DNA from 3 places in the Psychrobacillus sp. FSL K6-1415 genome. Region 2 is predicted to be linked to each of the others. Evidence: riboswitches for the same ligand, from Rfam matches in the RefSeq annotation. Region 2 holds a riboswitch; each other region holds the start of a gene.

Region 1 (3,287 bases), 2.3 Mb from region 2:
GAATCTTGCGCACCTAAAATAGCACCAAATGAGTTTTGGATAAATGCTAAACGCTTACCTAACTCCTCGTCTTTTATAACCGCAAGTCCTGCAATAATATCGCTATGCCCAGATAAAAATTTTGTTGCACTATGTAAGACGATATCAATTCCTAAATCTAATGGACGCTGATATAACGGTGTCATAAATGTATTGTCTAAGAAGGTTAAACAAGCATTGGATTTTGCAAGCTCCACGACAGCGGTAATATCAGTAATACCTAAGCATGGATTCGAAGGGGTCTCGATGTAAATCAGTTTTGTATTTGATTGCATTGCACTTGCAATTGCTTCCACATTCGTAAAATCTGCAAAACTGTGCTCAATACCAAAACGAGGCAATACTTCTGTAACAAAACGAAAGGTTCCACCGTATACGTCTTCTGTAATAACGATATGATCGCCTGAAGACAAAAGCATAAATGCAGAAGAAATTGCCGCAATTCCTGATGCAAATGCCAATCCTCTAGTCCCCCCCTCTAATTCAGCAATCGTTTTTTCGAGTGCGTCTCTTGTAGGATTTCCCGATCGACTATAGTCATAAGGTCCAAAATCATCAAAGCTTTCTTGATGGAAAGTGGAGGATAAATAGATAGGAACATTTACAGATCCAGTTTTTATCTCCGAATCTCCGCGTGTAGAGGCAACAATTATACTAGTCTCCAACGACTCTTTGTAATCACTCATTAATTATGACCTCGCTTTCTAATGTATTTAATACTTGTTTTAAATCTGCGATTAAATCTTCTACTTCTTCAATCCCAACCGAAAAACGAAGGAGACTATTATCAACTCCTCGTGCATTCCGTTCCTCTTCAGGTATATCGGCATGTGTTTGTGTAGCAGGATACGTGATAAAGCTCTCTACACCACCAAGACTTTCAGCAAATACAATCAGTCTCAAATTCTTTAGGAAAGGAGCCACCCATTCGCTTTTTTGTAAACGGAAGGATAACATTCCGCCAACTCCTGGATATAACACATCCTTAACAGCAGATTCCTGCTTTAAAAATTCAGTAATTCTTTTTGCATTTAAATCATGCTGCTTCATACGTAGATGAAGTGTTTTTAATCCTCTTATTAACAACCAAGAATCGAAAGGAGAAAGGACAGCGCCTGCAGCATTATGGTTGACTTGCAGTTGTTCACTTAGATCAGTACCTTTTGTTACCACCAATCCTGCAAGTACATCGTTATGTCCCCCAATATATTTTGTGCCACTATGGATGACAATATGGGCACCCAATTCAATAGGTCGCTGTAAATAAGGGGTTAAGAATGTATTGTCTACGATTAACAATAGATTATGCTCTTCTGCTATATCCGCAAATAGCTGTATGTCGATTTCCTGCATTAAAGGGTTAGTGGGTGTTTCGATAAATAAGGCTTTTGTATTTTCTGTTATTAATGCTTTTACTTCTTCAGCTGATTCAAATTTTGTATAAGTAGTACGGATATTATATGAATCTGCGTACTGGTTGAATAATCGGTATGTACCACCATACAAATCATCAGGAGCAATTAACTCATCTCCTGACCGAAAAAGGGATAAAACCAATTGTATTGCAGCCATACCAGAACTACAGGCAAAGCCAGCATCTCCACCTTCTAATTTTGCAATTCCTTCCTCTAAAATAGCTCGTGTCGGGTTCTTAGTTCGTGTGTAGTCGTATCCTGTAGACTGCCCAATCCCATTGTGTTTGTAAGCTGTGGAGAGATAAATAGGGGGATTTACCGCCCCGGTTTTTTCATCACTATGATTTCCCAATTGAACTAACTGTGTATCAATACTGTTTTTTGTCATAAGTATTCATCCTTTACAATTAAAATAAAAAAGAGGATTCTCTAATAAGAAGAGAACCCTCAAGTAAATATCGAAGTTTGTCTTCTTATCTTCAAGACGTCATACGTCTATTGGAATTAGCACCATACCTAAGCGTGGCTGGTTGCTGAGACATCTAAGGGCCAATCCCTCCGTCTCTCTGGATAAGAAAAAAATATGAAATTATCAAAATTTTAAATTTAAATAATCTTAACACTTAGTGGCTATTAATACAATACGTTTTTTTGTTTCAAGTTATGACATAAATGTCAGTATTAAAACAATTACTCCGAGTATTAAAGATATCCATCCCACAACTAACTTGTGAGAATAAGCTAAAGCTACGAGCCCTAATAGAACTGCACCTGCACCTAGCCAAAGGGGAGCATAAAAGAAACCAAGTACCCCTAAGACTATACCTAACAAACCAACCCATAATCCTGTAGAAGAATCCAACATCCACACCTCCCATCCTATAATGTAGGAACTCCAAGAAGAAAAGTCCCTTTACATATTATATGAAGGGTATAGAGGAGGGGCATAAACAATCTGCAGATTCATTGCAGAGATAGGCCATTATGCTGGTCTTTTATTAAATAAACAAAATATTAGAATGTAGCTTAAAATTTGTTATAATTACAAACAGACCCGTTGGTATGTTAGGAGGAAAAATAGCTATGGATACTAAATCACTCTTGATTGAAACTGCTACAATTCTTTTTCAGGAAAAAGGTTACAAAACTGTAGGACTCAATGAAATTTTAAAAGCTAGTAATGTTTCAAAGGGTGCTCTTTACCATCACTTTCCAGATGGCAAAGAAGAACTCTTGATAACTTGTTTACACGCTCTAAAAGAAGACATAACCACAGATATTGAAGCTATTTTTAGTAAGCATCTTACAACTAAGGACGCCATAATTTCAACGATTGATACTTTAATAAATAGCTTTGAAAAAAGAGGTACTATTACTGGCTATACATTTAGCAGTATTGTTAGTGAAATGGCAACAATGAGTGAACCAGTTCGCAAAGCGTGCAGTGAGTTATATGAAAATATTGAACGCATCTACTGTGCTAAGCTATTATCCGATGGCTTTTCGGATGAAACAGCTGCCTCTGTATCGTTATTGTTGACTGCTTCGATTGAAGGGGCCATGATGCTTTGTTTAACGAAACAATCTACGAATCCTTTAAAAACAATTGCAGAACTATTACCGAACTTGTTGGAGAAGCTATAAAAATGGAATTTAAAGCGAAGGTCTTTACTAAACTTTGAGAGGAAGAAAAAAATGCATCAAGAAAACAGACTACCAAGAAATGCAAAGGAAGGCCTATTATTCGGCACAATTATCTCAACACTTACGGTTATATTCATGACCTCCTTAAATATCATTCTCTCTTTTGGAGAATTTAACGGAGAAGTTGCT
Region 2 (3,287 bases):
TTCATCTCACCAGCATATTCAGTACCACCGATTAACACAGTGCGTTTTTCCATGGATACAATGATAAACGTTTCTGTACGGGTACCATCTACAGCAGGATCCGCTTTGAAATTAGGAGCAGAAAGAATAGTGAAGTCTGTTGTATGTGTAGCAAGATCTTCCTGTGTTGGACGGATAAATAACTGATGAGCGAAAAGATTATGCCAAGCGTATTCGTTAATTACTTGAATACCTAGACGTGATTCTTTATCTGCCCCTGCATATCCTTTAAACTCGAAGATTTCGTCTTGTTTGTTTAAGAAGTTAATCATTTTTTTATATAGAGCATCAAAAACGTCAGAAGAAATTGGTTGGTTTACTGAGCCCCAATCGATTTTGTCTTTTGAAATAGCTTCATCTACTATATACTTATCTTGTGGGGAGCGGCCAGTATATTTCCCTGTTTCGGCTTTTACTGCACCAGTAGAAGTTAAAACAGCTTCTCCTCTTGTTGTAGCTTTTTCCACAAGTTGTGGCACTGACAATTGGCTGCTAACGTTATTTCCTGCTAACAATTCTTTCAGTTCACTCACAGTATCGATTGAATTCATCTTGAATATACCATCCTTTTTTTATATTTCCTCTAAAAAAGAGGAAGTTTTTCTAGATATGTGAAATAGTATAACACATTAAAGTAATTAGTCTATACTAATGAAGCTAATATTTTTCTTTTGTGAATAAAATGCAAACAAAAAAATAGTTGACTTCTGCTACTTATTTACGTATGATGATGAATTGAACGGATACTCTTATCCCGAGCTGGTGGAGGGGTCAGGCCCTATGAAACCCGGCAACCTGTAATTGTTTTATTATTACAAAGGTGCCAAACCTGAGACAAGGTGAAATTCCTTGATTTGATAAGAGTGAAAGGTGCTTATGATATTAATACCTTTCCTCATGTGTATTTACGTGAGTGAGAGGTTTTTTTATTTAACATCGCCCTTTATCCTTGTGTGCCAAGTCCGAAACGGCTTCAAGTTAACTTCAATTCACAGCAATTACATTTACTCTTATGTGATGAAAATGCATGAAACATTTTGAATGGCTTGACATGGGAATGAGTACCGTATCAATTCTTGAGAGAAATCTCGCGGGATATAGGAGGAATAATCTATGACGCAACGTCGATTATTTACATCAGAATCAGTAACAGAGGGCCATCCAGATAAAATCTGTGATCAAATCTCTGATGCAATTCTAGATGCAATTTTAGCAGAAGACCCAAATGCTCGTGTAGCTTGCGAAACGAGTGTGACGACAGGACTAGTATTAGTTGCTGGAGAAATTACTACATCTACATACGTAGATATCCCTAAAGTAGTTCGTTCTACTATTAAAGAAATTGGCTATACACGTGCTAAGTATGGCTTTGATGCAGAAACTTCTGCTGTGCTTACTTCAATTGACGAACAATCAGCTGATATCGCGCAAGGTGTGGACCAAGCTTTAGAAGCAAGAGAAGGCTCTATGAGTGATTCTGACATTGATGCAATTGGAGCAGGAGACCAAGGTTTAATGTTCGGCTATGCTTGTAATGAAACACCAGAGCTTATGCCGCTACCTATTAGTTTAGCGCATAAACTATCTCACCGATTAGCACAAGTTCGTAAAGACGAAACTTTAGACTATCTTCGTCCAGACGGAAAAACTCAAGTAACAGTAGAATATGACGAAAACAATAATCCTGTTCATATCGATACAATTGTTATTTCAACACAACATCATCCAGAAATAACTTTAGAACAAATTCAAAAAGATATTAAAGAAGTAGTAATTAATCCAATTGTTCCTACAAATTTAATAGATGAAAATACAAAATACTTTATCAATCCGACTGGACGCTTTGTAATTGGTGGACCACAGGGTGATGCTGGCTTAACAGGACGTAAAATTATTGTAGATACTTACGGTGGTTATGCTCGTCATGGTGGGGGAGCATTCTCTGGTAAAGATCCAACAAAAGTTGACCGTTCTGCTGCTTACGCTGCACGTTATGTTGCTAAAAACATTGTTGCTGCTGACCTTGCAGATCGTTGTGAAGTACAACTTGCTTATGCAATTGGTGTAGCTAAACCAGTTTCAATTGCTGTAGAAACTTTTGGTACTGGAAAGGTAGAGGAAGTTGAATTAGTTTCATATATTCGTGAACTATTTGATCTTCGTCCAGCAGGAATTATTAAAATGCTAGATCTTCGCCGACCAATATACAAACAAACAGCTGCATATGGTCACTTTGGTCGTACAGACATTGATGTTCCATGGGAGAAAACAGATAAAGCTGCAGCGTTAAAAGAAAAGGCTGGATTATAAGTAGTATGAACAAAAAAGGCTTTCCTATAATGGAAAGCCTTTTTTCATACAAATAATAACTTTCCAATAATACAGCTGATTTTCGTTTCAGGAGGAATTGAACAGCATATATAGTTTTCTTTTACCAGAAAGATCATTAACAAATTTTATTTTTGAAGGGATTTATAGTATTGACCTTTTTCTACATATTCCCGGATAATTCTTTGTACATCAGCTTTATCGTCTTCATTTAGCTCACGCACCACTTTTGCTGGGCTGCCTAATGCTAATGAATTTGGAGGTATTTTTTTGCCAGGTGGTACGAGACTTCCAGCTCCGATAAATGCACCATCTCCAATTTCAGCACCATCTAAAATAATCGATCCCATTCCTATTAAAGCTCCTTTACGTATAGTACAACTATGTAAAGTCACCTGGTGTCCGATAGTTACTTCATCTTCAATAATAAGTGGCTTATTTGGACTCTGATGTAAACAGCTTAAATCTTGTATACTTACTTTACTTCCAATAATAGTAGGAGCAACATCCCCTCTAATTACCGTATTAAACCAAATTGTAGTCTCTGGACCGATTGTCACATCACCTGTTATTGTGACATAATCAGCTATAAAAGCAGAGTCGTCAATAGTCGGTGTTTTACCTTTATATGGATAAATCATTTCGCATACACTCCTTTTGAAATTAGATTATAATTAATCGTATCAGACATAAAGATTGAATGAAACCTAATACCATGAAATTGCAAGGAAAGAAAAGAGGTTTGTTTATATGTGGAAATGGGAAACAGAAGGAAAGCCTAAAGCAGTAATAGTTATTGTTCATAGTGCTTATGAGCATCACAGAAGATATGCTTGGTTAATTGAAAAGTTAAGAAGTTCTAACTATCATATTGTAATGGGTGACCTGCCAGGTCATGGAGAATTAAAGAAATCAAAAAC
Region 3 (3,287 bases), 610 kb from region 2:
TATCGTATCGGAAAAATGGCGTAATTATATAAATACCGTTGAATAGCTTCGCTGCTGTATCTATTAATTCCTTTGAAATTTGGATACCTTCTGCAGTAGCTAGCTCTCTATCATCTCCACATAAACGCATACGCTCCAGTACCTCTTCGGACAATTTTATACCTGGTACTTCGTTGTGAAGGAATTCTGAATTACGACTATTAGTCAGTGGCATAATTCCAATGAAAATAGGGGTTGATAAATGCTTAGTCGCTTCATAAATTTCATGAATTTTATCTTTCGAGTAGACAGGTTGTGTGATGAAATAATCTGCTCCACATTCTATTTTCTTCTCTAGTCGCTTCACTGCACGGTCCAGAACACGAACGTTCGGATTAAAAGCAGCAGCTACGGAGAAATTAGCTTTTTTTCGTAGTGACTTTCCTGAGAAAGAAATACCTTCGTTTAATTGTTTGATTAGTTGTATCAATTCTAGGCTTGATACATCATAAACACTTGTCGCCCCAGGGAAATCACCAATTTTCGTCGGGTCTCCAGTTACAGCAAGAATATCATGGATTCCAAGCGCATCCAGCCCCATTAAATGAGATTGAAGACCGATTAAATTACGATCACGGCATGTAATATGAGCAAGCGGTCTAATATTTTTTTGGTGTTTTAACATCGAGCCCATTGCCATATTACTAATACGTGGGGAGGCTAATGAGTTATCCGCCATTGTCACTGCATCAATTCCAGCAGCATATAGCTTTTCTGAACCTTCCATGAATGTAGTCGTGTCAAGATGACGAGGAGTGTCTAGCTCAACAATAATCGTCCTTTCTGTTTTTGCTTTTTCATGGAGAGCCAGTGTGTTAGTCGGCTTGGCGTCTTGAATAATAATCGGCTTTCTGTTTTCAACAACCTTACTCGTAATCGGCGCTAAATGACCAATATGTTTTTTTACTGCTTCGATATGCTTTGGTGTCGTCCCGCAGCAACCTCCTATTAGTCGTACTCCAGCATCCCTAAGATATAACGCCGCTTTTCCAAAATATTCAGCATCGGACTCATAGACAATTCGCCCTTCATCTATATCCAGTAAACTAGCATTTGGATAAGCAGAGAGAAAAGCCTTATTCGGAAGTTTTACTCCTTCAAATGCTTGAATTGTATGATGGGGACCTAGTCGACAGTTGACTCCAACTATGTTCGCTCCAATTGCTTCAAGCTGAAGCAGAGCATCATTAAGTGGTAAGCCATTTTGCAAAATACCAGGCTCATGCATGGATACTTGGGCTATAATTGGTATATCAGTTAAGGTACGAAGATGAGTCACAGTAGTCTTTAATTCTTCTAAGTCATAATAGGTTTCGAGTAATAAACCATCTGGATCTCCCGCTAACAGCTGGATGGCTTGCTGATCGAGTGAATGGATAATCTCACCGAGCGTGGCATCACTTTTCCGAATTCCTCTAATGCCCCCAATCGTACCTATGACAAATTGGTTTCCGGGTGCAGCAGCTCTTTTAGCAATTTGGATAGCCGCTTCATTTATTTCTTTCACTTGGTTTTCTAGCCCGTAACGCGCCAATTTAATGGCATTCGCTCCATACGTATTCGTTTGAATAATATCTGCTCCGGCCTCAATATAATCCTGATGTATCTTCTCAATGATTTCCGGCTTTTGAATGTTTAATTCTTCATTGCAATAGTCAATTCCGTACGAATAAAGTAGCGTACCCATTGCCCCATCCGCTGTCAGTATGGACGACTGTAACTTCTCTAATAAACCCATTTGTATCCATCCTCTCCATATAAAAAAGCCTTCCATGAAAAGAAGGCTTTACGAGTATGCAAGATACCACCTTCTCATCTTTCAGACTTTGTTAAGTCTGCTGGATTTAGCACCTGACCAATTAATTGGCTGGTTGCTGAAGCTTCGTAGGGCCAGTCCCTCGGCTTCTCTTGATAAGAATTTCATTATTCAATTTTTTAATTAAACATATCGTACCTTTATTCCATTAAAGCGTCAAGATGTGTTTTGAATTTTCTATACACTTCTCTTAGTGTTTATTTATCCTATTTAAGTGATTTTCTTCTTCATTCTAGTGATTCTTCGCTACATTCTAGCGATTCTCCGTTGCATTCTAGCGATTCTCCGCTACATTCTAGCGATTCTCCGCTTCATTCTAGCGATTCTTCACTACATTCTAGCGATTCTTCACTACATTCTAGCGATTCTTCGCTACATTCTAGCGATTCTTCGCTACATTCTAGCGATTCACTCTTTTTCTATCTTTTTCAGTATATGCACAGGTGCTTTACCATATCCATTTATACTTAGTGTTTCTGGATGTTCCTATCTTGGTTAAATTCATTGATTGCAAGATTCTGTGCGCGATATATTTTGATTCTAAATGAAGAAAGTCTCTACATTGTTTATTAGTTATAGTATCACTAATCAGCATAAACCAATCCCTTATGGCCTTTTCATGTCCGAGCTTATCAAAATAGCCACAACGAGGACAAGTCCAGCCATTTTTTCTTTTTTCCATTCCATGAAAATCACAGCTTTCACACTGGACACCGCTTCTTAAATCTTTAGGATTAATACCCCAGCGTCCGCACATTGGAAAGGGAATATAAGTTTGTTGACCTACTTTTATTTGATTTTCAAATTTTTTCATTTTTTCAGAATCAAAATATACATTTTCGCGGGGAAGATTACGTAAATATACTGGGATGGTTTGGGGAAGAATAGCACTAAGTTTTTTCGGTGGTTCAATTACTCTCACTTTTGGATTGCTAAGAACAATCACACCGTATATTGGGATTGTCAGCCCATGATTTCCCAGCCATTCTTGTAGCAAATGAATATTTCGCGATAACTGGATTTCTGGGCTTTCAAAAACATCGATTTTACCATCGAGTGTTTCGCGCTCTAACTGCGCAGGGTTTTGTTTGAAAAATAACTTTCCACTTATATTTTTACTTTCGAGAATTACTAAGAAATAGGGAGTAAGAAAGATAGCATCTATTTGGAACTTACCGTTTGAATCTAATCCGATATTTTCAACGAAAAAGTATTCAAAAGGAAATGTATATTTCGCAAAAACTTCACTTATTCTACGTTCACCTTGCAGTCCAGCTTTTGCTGCCTTTTCTTTAGCTAAGATTATCTCCTTTTGAGGATGTGTATCATTCAATCTTTTTGCTAACATTTGTAAACCAATTAAATTATATTCGCAAGAATCCATTACTTTAAGCATACTTCACCTCCAATTGAATCGTAGCACAACAAAAGA

Evidence for each region. A riboswitch is a leader RNA that binds a small molecule or an ion and turns the genes downstream of it on or off. The one in region 2 is predicted to bind S-adenosylmethionine.
Region 1: another riboswitch for S-adenosylmethionine. It lies ahead of MKY60_RS02900 (methionine biosynthesis PLP-dependent protein); the one in region 2 lies ahead of metK (methionine adenosyltransferase).
Region 3: another riboswitch for S-adenosylmethionine. It lies ahead of MKY60_RS16890 (bifunctional homocysteine S-methyltransferase/methylenetetrahydrofolate reductase); the one in region 2 lies ahead of metK (methionine adenosyltransferase).

The regions. Positions count from the first base shown of each region.
Region 1 is NZ_JBBOOQ010000001.1:594,509-597,795, forward strand. It holds gene metC (cystathionine beta-lyase) at 1-725, opposite strand, end outside; gene MKY60_RS02900 (methionine biosynthesis PLP-dependent protein) at 718-1,842, opposite strand; SAM riboswitch class I at 1,925-2,031, opposite strand; gene MKY60_RS02905 (hypothetical protein) at 2,116-2,319, opposite strand; gene MKY60_RS02910 (TetR/AcrR family transcriptional regulator) at 2,538-3,098, shown strand; gene MKY60_RS02915 (DUF2798 domain-containing protein) at 3,150-3,287, shown strand, end outside.
Region 2 is NZ_JBBOOQ010000001.1:2,871,787-2,875,073, reverse strand. It holds gene pckA (phosphoenolpyruvate carboxykinase (ATP)) at 1-590, opposite strand, end outside; SAM riboswitch class I at 786-903, shown strand; gene metK (methionine adenosyltransferase) at 1,153-2,349, shown strand; gene MKY60_RS13600 (gamma carbonic anhydrase) at 2,496-3,008, opposite strand; gene MKY60_RS13595 (alpha/beta hydrolase) at 3,118-3,287, shown strand, end outside.
Region 3 is NZ_JBBOOQ010000001.1:3,486,236-3,489,522, forward strand. It holds gene MKY60_RS16890 (bifunctional homocysteine S-methyltransferase/methylenetetrahydrofolate reductase) at 1-1,777, opposite strand, end outside; SAM riboswitch class I at 1,849-1,957, opposite strand; gene MKY60_RS16895 (NERD domain-containing protein) at 2,304-3,251, opposite strand.